3 regions of the Roseateles sp. L2-2 genome follow, and region 1 is predicted to be linked to each of the others. Evidence: predicted binding sites of a transcription regulator. Region 1 holds the regulator's gene; each other region holds the start of a gene.
The links. The regulator HrcA, encoded in region 1, represses chaperone genes, less so after heat shock. The targets are predictions, from matches to a motif close to TTAGCACTCNNNNNNNNNGAGTGCTAA.

Region 1 (3,272 bases):
CAGGGGGCGAGGAGGGCGGGGCGGTCGAATTCGGCGGAGATTTCGGCGCGGGAGGCGCCTTCGCGGACGACGGCGGCGTCGCCGCGGGAGCCGAGGGCGAGCTGGAGGGCGTCGATGAGGATGGACTTGCCGGCGCCGGTTTCACCGGTGAGGGCGGAGAACCCGGCGGCGAAGTCGAGTTCGAGCGCCGGGACGATGACGAAGTCCTTGAGTTCGAGGCGGCGCAGCATCAGGTGTTGCCCTCGTTCCAGCGGAGCTTGCGGCGCAGGGTGGCGTAGTAGGACCAGCCGCTGGGGTGGAGGAAGGGGGCGCGGTGCTGGGAGCGGCGCACGGTGATGCAGTCGCCGTGGAGCAGGGAGGCGAGGGATTGCATGTCGAAGTTCACCGACGCGTCGCGGCCGGCGACGATGGTGAGGCGGACCTCGCCGTTGTCGGGCAGCACGATGGGGCGGTTGGAGAGGGCGTGGGAGGCGATGGGCAGGAGGACCCAGCCGGCGATGCCGGGGTGGAGGATGGGTCCGCCGGCGGACAGGGCGTAGGCGGTGGAGCCGGTGGGGGTGCCGACGATGACGCCGTCGGCGCGCATGTTGGCGACGAACTCGTCGCCGACGTCGACGCGCAGCTCGACCATGGCGGCGGTGGCGCCGCGGGAGACGACGACGTCGTTCAGCGCCACGCCGGAGAAGATCTGTTCGCCGTCGCGGATCACGGCGCCTTCGAGGAGGGAGCGGTGCTCGATCTCGAAGTCGCCGGCGAGGATGGGGGCGAGGGATTCCTTGAACTGGTCGGCGGAGATGTCGGTGATGAAGCCGAGGCGTCCCTGGTTGATGCCGACGAGGGGGAGGTTGTAGCGGGCGACCTGGCGAGCGAAGCCGAGCATGGTGCCGTCGCCGCCGACGACGATGGCGAGGTCGCACTGGGCGCCGAGTTCGGCGTGGGAGAGGCCGGGGAGGGCGGTGATGCCGGTGCTGTCGGCGGTTTCCTGTTCAAGGGAAACATCCAATCCCTGGGAGGCGACAAAATCGGCAATCTCTTCCAGGATGGGTCGGATGCCCCGGGACTGGGGTTTTCCGACGATGGCCACGTGGCGGAAGCGCTTGGACATGGCGGGAATTACACCACAGCGATGTGCTGGGACCGGGGTGCGGAGGGGGTAGCGCCGCCGGGTTCTTTAGAATGAAAAACATGCTCGACGATCGCGCGAAGACACTGCTGAAGGCTCTGGTGGAGCGGTACATCGCCGACGGCCAGCCGGTGGGCTCGCGCACCTTGTCGAAGGCGTCGGGGCTGGAGCTGAGTCCGGCGACGATCCGCAACGTGATGGCGGACCTGGAGGAGCTGGGGCTGATCGCCAGTCCGCACACCAGCGCGGGGCGGATTCCGACGGCGCGGGGGTACCGGCTGTTCGTGGACACCTTGCTGACGGCCAAGCCGGGGATGTCCCGGGAGGGTGCGGGGCTGGCCCGGGAGGGTTCGGGCTCGTTCGAGAGCCAGTTGTTGCCGGACCAACCGCAGAAGGTGATCGCGAGCGCAGCGCATCTGCTGAGCAGCCTGTCGAGTTTTGTGGGGGTGGTGACGTCGCCGCGGAAGACGGCGGTGTTCCACCACATCGAGTTCCTGAAGCTGGGGGACCGGCGGGTGCTGGTGATCATGGTGTCGCCGGACGGGGATGTGCAGAACCGGCTGGTGTTCACGGCGCAAGACCTGACCCAGGCGGATCTGGTGGAGGCGAGCAACCGGCTGAACGCGCACTACTCGGGGCTGAGCCTGGATGTGGTGCGGGACCGGTTGAGGTCGGAGGTGGATCAGCTGCGCGGGGAGATCGCCAAGCTGATGAGCGCGGCGGTGGACGTCGGGCAGCAGGGGGTGACGGAGCACGAGCCGATGATCATCTCCGGGGAGAGGAACCTGCTGACGGTGCAGGACTTCAGCCACGACCTGGGGAGCCTGAGGCGGATGTTCGACATGTTCGAGCAGAAGACGCAGCTGATGCGGCTGCTGGATGTGTCGGAGCGGGCGGAGGGCGTGCGCATCTACATCGGCGGGGAGAGCCATGTGGTGCCGGTGGAGGAGCTCTCCATCGTGTCCGCGCCGTACGAGGTGGACGGGGAGGTGGTCGGGACGCTGGGCGTCATCGGACCGACCCGGATGGCCTACGACCGCATGATCGAGATCGTCGACATCACGTCGAGGATGGTGAGCAACGCGTTGTCGCAGAAGTAGGTAGACCTAGCGACGAACAGGTAGGCGTGCCTAAGCGAAGGCCGCAACCGTGCTTACAATCCGCCCCTCCGGTGCAACGCCGGAACCAACGAACCCGCCAGGGTTCGTATATGCGATTACCCCCGGGGGCCGTTAGCTCAGTTGGTTAGAGCAGAGGACTCATAATCCTTTGGTCACAGGTTCAAGTCCTGTACGGCCTACCAATTCATCGCGTCATGTCGAAATTTCCATGTCGCGCTGGCGACGCCTCAATGCTTCTGGGTGGGGTCGGAATCTTTCGTCGATCGGCATTCGAATCCGTTTTCCGTTGTACTGGAAATATTCGGAATTCACCAGAGTCGCGTCAACGCTAATCGTGTAGTCGGGATCTATCGAGATCAATCCGACGTCAAATAGCGAATGAATGTCTGCGCGCAGAAGTAGCCCATTCTGCACGTGGTTCGTGTGCGTTCCGCGATAACACAATATGTGTGCTGCCTCAAGGGCTGCCGAAACGTTGCACTCGGAAATTGCACACCTTCCCGAATAGGCGCGAACCAACCGATCGCGAAAATCTGGTTGCCCAATGCGATCCGCGATCATTCCTTGACGTTGCCGTCTCCGATCACTTTGATCAAATGCATCAAATTCGACGAAGACAGTTCGAATTTCGCCATCCACGTCGCCGGGCGGCGCCGAGCTGATCTGAAAGCTCTGGCCATCAAAGCTCGTCACGTAACCCAGACCGAGTACACGGTATTCAGAGCGAGGTGAGTCTCTCACCTGCTTGAGGACGCCGATTGGCACAGCGTCTGCCATGCAGGCGAGCAAGGCTCTGTTGGTGAAGTAATTCGAATCCGCGCCCTCTTGGCTGTACTCGATCGACCAAGCATCGCCGCCCTCGCCTCGATGTGCATCGGGGTAGGGGCCATCAAGTGCTAAGCGAATGCTCAAGGCGTACCTCCATCCAGCAGGCTTGTGGATCCCTTTGGCCCTGTTCGCAAGGAAGAGTCCTTCCAGCGGTTGGGGCCAACCGATGGTCTCGGACGCATGTGCTCGGAACCAGGCAA
Region 2 (3,272 bases), 250 kb from region 1:
AAGCCCGGGGCCTTCACGGCGACGACCTTCAGGATGCCGCGGATCGTGTTGACGACCAGGGTCGCCAGCGCTTCGCCGTCGACTTCTTCGGCAATGATCAGCAGCGGACGGCCCGACTTCGCGACGGCTTCCAGGGTCGGCAGCAGATCGCGGATGTTCGAGATCTTCTTGTCGTAGAGCAGGACAAACGGGTTGTCCAGGATCGCCGACTGCTTTTCCGGGTTGTTGATGAAGTACGGCGACAGGTAGCCGCGGTCGAACTGCATGCCTTCGACGATGTCGAGCTCGTTGTCCAGGCTCTTGCCGTCTTCGACGGTGATCACGCCTTCCTTGCCGACCTTGTCCATCGCCTTGGCGATGATCTCGCCGACGTCCGCGTCGGAGTTGGCGGAGATGGTGCCGACCTGGGCGATTTCCTTGGAGGTCGTGGTGGCCTTGGAGGCCGCCTTCAGCTGCGTCACCAGGGCGGAGACCGCCTTGTCGATGCCGCGCTTCAGGTCCATCGGGTTCATGCCGGCGGCCACGTACTTCATGCCTTCGCGGACGATGGCCTGGGCCAGGACCGTGGCGGTGGTGGTGCCGTCACCGGCGTTGTCCGAGGTCTTGGAAGCGACTTCCTTGACCATCTGGGCGCCCATGTTCTGCAGCTTGTCCTTGAGCTCGATCTCCTTGGCGACCGAGACACCGTCCTTGGTGACGGTGGGGGCGCCGAACGAGCGCTCCAGCACCACGTTACGGCCCTTGGGGCCCAGCGTGACCTTGACCGCGTTGGCCAGGATGTTCACGCCTTCGACCATGCGGGCACGGGCCTCGCCGCCGAAGACAACGTCTTTTGCTGCCATGTGTATCTCTCCGAAATCTTTATCTGGATGAATTCAGGTTCGCGTGTCGCCGATTACTTGGCGATGACGGCGAACAGGTCTTCTTCACGCATGACCAGCAGTTCATCGCCGTCGACCTTGACGGTCTGGCCGCTGTACTTGCCGAACAGGACGCGGTCGCCGACGGCGACGTTCAGGGCGACGAATTCACCCTTGTCGTTGCGCTTGCCCGGGCCGACGGCCAGCACTTCACCCTGGTCGGGCTTCTCGGCGGCGTTGTCGGGGATGACGATGCCGGAGGCCGTCTTGGTTTCGTTTTCCAGGCGCTTAACGATCACGCGATCGTGCAGAGGACGCAGTTTCATCAGATCTCCTTGACTGTGCAGACTTGCTTCAAGGACCCGCTGTGCGTTCATCGCACCAGCCAGCCCCTCACAAGAAGTAAGCCCCGCCAGCGGTGCCGCGGGGCTTGTTAGCACTCGACCATCGCGAGTGCTAGCAGGGAGATTATATGGACGGGTCTTGACGTTTCAAGGGCGCGGTTGAACACCCCAGCCGAAGACATGGTCCAGCGACCACCGGCCGGGCCCGCGGCCGACCAGATAGAGCATGGGCGCCGCCCAGCTGAGGTGGGTCGGCCAGCCCGAGGGGTAGACGAAGAGCTGGATCACCGCCGTCATCCCCAGGACGCCGAGCGCCGCGACCCGGGTGAACAGGCCCAGCACCAGCAGGATGGGGAGGACGTGCTCGGCCGTCGTGGCCAGGTAGGCGGCCAGTTCGGGCGGGATCAGCGGGAGCGCGTAGTCCTGGCGGAACAGCAGGAAGGTGGTGTCGGTCAGCGTGAACCAGCCTTCGACCTTGGTGCGGCCGGACAGCCAGAAGACGCCGGCGATGCTGAAGCGGCTGGCCAGCGCGATGAGGTCGGGAGAGATGAGGCGCTCCAGACGCTGCCGGATCGCGGCCAGGGACCAGGCGGCGCCGGATCCGGCGCGGGAGGTGGGGGTCAGGGTGTTCATGGGGAGATCTCCGTGACGCCGGTGAAGGCGCCTTGATTGAGCAGGCGGCCCAGCGCGGCGCCGGGTTCGAAGGCGGGGAAGCGGGCCTGGACCGCGTCGAGCGCGGGGCCGAGCGGCTCCCCCGCGGCGCAGGCGTCGAGCAGGGCGCACTCGGCGAGCTCGATCTCCAGGGCGATGACGGCGCCGGAGGGCCGGGTGAGCAGCGCGCCCTGTCCGTGCCAATGCGGCGGATTCGGATCGTCGGCCGCGGTGCGCGCGGCCTGCCACAGGCTGAAGAATGGCCAGTCGCCGGACCAGCGCCATCGCGCCGCAGGGTGCGGTACCAGGCGCGACGCGGCCAGCCGTTCGGGGTCGAAGCGTGCCAGCGACCTCAGGTCGAGCACCGGTGCGTCGGCCGCGACGTGACTCTCGTTCCAGAGCCGGTCCAGGAGCGCGACGTCACTGAGCCAGGGCAGCTCGCTGCCGGCGAGCGCCGCGTCGAGGAATTCGGGAAAGGTCGCGCCGTAGTGCTGCAGGTCGCCGCCCGACGGCGGTTCGGCGCGAACGGCATCGAGCGCGACGGCCTGCATCCACGCGTCTCCTGTCAATCGTTGGACCGACGGATACAGCGACATCAGCGCATCCGCGCAGCCCTTCAGCACGGTGTTGCGGTAGACGGCGAAGCCGGGCTCGTTCGCGACGTTGCCGAGTGCCGCCTCGGCTTCCGGTTCTGCCCAGAGGTGTCTCCAGAACTCCGACTGGAATCTGTCGAGGGCCTCGGGGGCCGTCGATCCGCCAGTGGAGGTGGCTCGCGAGACGACTGTCGTCATGCGGGTACCTCCTCCAGCGAGCGCATGGCCGCACCCAGCACGGACTGCGCCTGGTTGCGCTCGACGATCAGGTCGGCGAACGGTGGCAGGTTGCCGTCGCGCTCGACCAGCGTCGGTCTGGGACCGATGCGCCGGGTCAATCGCTCCAGCAACGCCCAGACCGGAGCCGAGACCGCGGCATCGTGGCTGTCGATCAACAGACCCGTCGAGGCTTCCGTCGAGGCATCGGCATCGGCGCGATGGCCGGCGACGTGGATCTCCATCACCGCGTCGCCGTCGATCGCATCGATCCACGCTTCGGCATCGATGCCGAGATTGCTCGCCGACACGAACACGTTGTTCACATCGACCAGCAGCCCGCAGCCGGATCGCCGGACCAGTTCATGCAGGAAATCGACCTCGCCCCACTCGTGGGCGAGGGTCAGGTAATGCGTGGGGTTCTCGATGGCGACGCGCCGTTGCAGCGCGTCCTGCATGCGGGAGAGATTCGCGGCGACATGACGCAGCGCCTCCGTCGTGCGCGGCACCGGCAGCAGGTCCGGCGCATAGGCGCCGACCAAGCGGCTCCACGCCAGGTGTTCCGACACCAGCGCCGGTTGCAGCCGGTCGGCCAGTGCGACGAAGCG
Region 3 (3,272 bases), 2.4 Mb from region 1:
GGACCTGACCGGCGCGGCCTACGCGCGCGGCTTCAGCCTGCCCGACCAGAACGGCAAGACCCGCACGCTGGAGGACTTCAAGGGCAAGGTCGTGGTCGTGTTCTTCGGCTTCACGCAGTGCCCGGACGTCTGCCCGACCACGCTGGCCGAACTGGCGCAGGTCAAGAAGGCCCTCGGGCCGGACGGCGACAAGGTCCAGGGCGTGTTCGTCACCGTCGATCCGGAGCGCGACAAGCCCGAGCTGCTGAAGGCCTACCTCGAAAGCTTCGACCCCGGGTTCGTGGCGCTGCGCGGCACGCCGGAGCAGCTCAAGGAAACGGCCAAGGAATTCAAGATCTACTACGCCAAGGTGCCCGGGAAGACCCCCGACAGCTACACCATGGACCACACGGCGGCGAGCTTCCTGTTCGATCCGCAAGGACGGGTGCGCGTGTTCTCGCGCTACGGCGCGGGAGCGTCAGCGCTGATGAGCGATATCAAGGCGTTGATCGCCGGCCAATAAAGACGAAGGCCCCGCATCGCGGGGCCTTCTTCATGGGGCGTCGATCAGGCGATCGAGCGACTCGTCGATCAAGCGGCTTCCGCCACCATCGCCTTGCGCATCTTCTTCATCGCGGCGACTTCGATCTGGCGGATGCGTTCCGCGGAGACGTCGTACTCGGCCGCCAGTTCGTGCAGCGTCATGCCCCCCGAACCGTCGTCGTTGACGTTCAGGTAGCGCTCCGTGACGATGCGGCGGCTGCGGTCGTCCAGCAGGTCCAGCGCCTTCTGCAGACCGTCCGTGGCCAGGCGGTCACGCGACTTGGACTCGATCACCCGCGTCGGTTCCTGCGTGTCGTCCGCCAGGTAGGCGATCGGCGCGAAGGTCTCTCCGTCGTCGTCGGTCTGCGGCTCCAGCGCCACGTCGCCGCCGGAGAGCCGCGTCTCCATCTCGACCACGTCCTCGGGCTTGACGTTCAGCTCTTCCGCCACCAGCGCGATCTCGGCTTCCGTCAGCGAGGTGCGCTGCTGGTTCTCGGCGTGTTCCTTCAGCGCATGCTTCTTCGAGCGCAGGTTGAAGAACAGCTTGCGCTGCGCCTTGGTCGTCGCGACCTTGACCATGCGCCAGTTCTTCAGGATGTACTCGTGGATCTCGGCCTTGATCCAATGCATCGCGTACGAGACCAGGCGGACGTTCTGCTCCGGGTCGAAGCGCTTGACCGCCTTCATCAGGCCCACGTTGCCTTCCTGGATCAGGTCGCCCTGCGGCAACCCGTACCCCAGGTACTGGCGCGAGATCGACACCACCAGCCGCAGGTGCGACAGCACCAGCCGACCGGCCGCGTCGACGTCGCCATGCGTCTTCAGACGCGTGGCGTAATCCTTCTCTTCTTCCGGCGTCAGCAGCGGGATGTGGTTGATCGCCGTGATGTACGCATCCAGGTTCCCGAGCGATGGCACCAGGGACCAGGGATCGCGGACCTTCAATGCAAGGGTGTTGGACATGGGTTCGTTGCTCCTGTATCGGGGCGGTCCTCCGACCCGACGCAAAAGATATTAGCACTCATGGGGGAGGAGTGCTAAAGCTCCCGGAATCAGGTTGGTCACGGAAGGGCTACCCCGGAAACCGAGTGTGAACCCGCCGTCTTATGACCAACTTAAGTCATTGATCTGCCGAAGAAATCGGCAGATCAAAGCTGAATGTGGCGCCCTCGCCGGCCGTGCTGGCCACCCGCAGCCGGCTGCCCATCAGCTCCAGCAGACGTTGCGTGATCACCAGACCGATGCCGGTCCCTTCGATCGCGCCGACCTCCCGTCCCAGGCGATTGAAGGGCTGGAAGAGCTGCGCCATCTGCGCCTCCGTCAGGCCGGGGCCGGTGTCGCTCACGCTGAGTTCGATCCGCGAATCGTCGATCCGCCGCGCCCGGAGCTGGACGCGCCCGCCGTCATGGTTGTACTTGACGGCGTTGCTGAGGAGGTTGGTCAGGACCTGCTTCAGCCGGGTCGCGTCGGCGCGCAGCCGGCCGGCGTCAGGCGCCAGGTCCACATCGATCGTCACGCCGCGTCGCTGACGCTGGGTCTCGATCATCGCGAGGCTGTCCGAGGCGATCGGCCCCAGGTCCTGGTCGTCGATCTGCACGCGCAGGCCGCCGGCGTCCAGCCGGGACAGGTCCAGCGTGTCGTTGATCATTGCCAGCAGATGCCAGCCTGATTGCTGGATCTGCGTCAGCCAGCCGCGTTGCCGGGTGCTGAGCGCCGACTCCGGATCCGACTCCAGCAGTTGCGAGAAGCCCAGCATCGCGTTGAGCGGCGTGCGCAGTTCGTGGCTCATGCGGGAGAGGAACTCGTTCTTGGCGCGGTTGGCGCCGAGCTCGGCCTCGTGGATGCGCTCCAGCTCCGCGAGCCGGAGCTGCTCGCCGATGTCCTCGACGACGCCCAGCAGCCGCGACGGCTGCCCCTGCGCATCGCGCAGCAGGCTGACCGTCGACCGCACCGTGATCACCTGTCCCTGTGCGCCGATGTAGCGCTTGATGCGGCTGTAGCGGCCGAGCTCGCCGCGGATCAGCGCCATGCCCAGCCGGCTGTCCTCGGCGCGATCCTCGGGATGGGTGATCGCCAGCACGGAGCGCGCCTTCAGCTGCTCGATGCTCATGCCGAGCAGCTGGCAGAAATAGGGGTTGATCTCCTGCGGCCGGGCGTTGAGATCGCAGGTGACGACGCCGATCGGCGCGTGCTCGACGATGTCCCGGAAGCGCTCCTCGCTGACGCGCAGGCGCTGCGTGGCCTCTTCGACGCGCCGCGCGACCCGCGCGGTGCTGCCGGTGACGGAGAGCAGCAGCAGCCCCAGCAGCGCGGTGCCGACCAGCCCCGCGATCGCGAAGGGCAGGGCGGCGCCGCCTTCGAGCACGGGCAGCCCCGCCGGGTTGTAGACGATGAGACGCCAGGCGCGTCCGGCGAAGTCGAAGTCGCGCGACTGGCTCGGCAAGGTCTCGGGGAGATGGAGGCAGCGCTCGTCGCCGGCCAGCAGCGGACGGCGACTGCCGGCGGTGGCGTCGATCAGGCAGTAGTCGAGCCGCCCCGCGCGAGCGGGCAGCGCGTCGTGCAGCAGCGCCTCGGGACGCAGCGTCGCGAAGGCCACGCCGGTCGGCCGGCGGGCGCGGCCGGCGGCGTCGCGCGGATCGGTGGAGCCGCCTTCATAGAGCGCGCGGTAGACGACCACGCCCATCAGCGTCACGCCCGCGTCCTGGGAGAGCGGGAAGCTCTCGCTCGCCGACGGTTCGCCGGTCGCCATC

Region 2: the regulator HrcA is predicted to act here: its motif matches at 1,294-1,320, upstream of groES (co-chaperone GroES).
Region 3: the regulator HrcA is predicted to act here: its motif matches at 1,537-1,563, upstream of rpoH (RNA polymerase sigma factor RpoH).

What each region holds. Positions count from the first base shown of each region.
Region 1 is NZ_CP192509.1:1,519,810-1,523,081, forward strand. It holds gene recN (DNA repair protein RecN) at 1-230, opposite strand, end outside; gene ACQZ13_RS06975 (NAD kinase) at 230-1,105, opposite strand; gene hrcA (heat-inducible transcriptional repressor HrcA) at 1,186-2,223, shown strand; tRNA gene ACQZ13_RS06985 (tRNA-Ile) at 2,350-2,426, shown strand; gene ACQZ13_RS06990 (HNH endonuclease) at 2,437-3,272, opposite strand, start outside.
Region 2 is NZ_CP192509.1:1,269,519-1,272,790, forward strand. It holds gene groL (chaperonin GroEL) at 1-842, opposite strand, end outside; gene groES (co-chaperone GroES) at 896-1,186, opposite strand; gene ACQZ13_RS05775 (DoxX family protein) at 1,352-1,837, opposite strand; gene ACQZ13_RS05780 (DNA-binding domain-containing protein) at 1,834-2,646, opposite strand; gene bufB (MNIO family bufferin maturase) at 2,643-3,272, opposite strand, start outside.
Region 3 is NZ_CP192509.1:5,635,837-5,639,108, reverse strand. It holds gene ACQZ13_RS25195 (SCO family protein) at 1-502, shown strand, start outside; gene rpoH (RNA polymerase sigma factor RpoH) at 571-1,485, opposite strand; gene ACQZ13_RS25185 (CHASE domain-containing protein) at 1,643-3,272, opposite strand, start outside.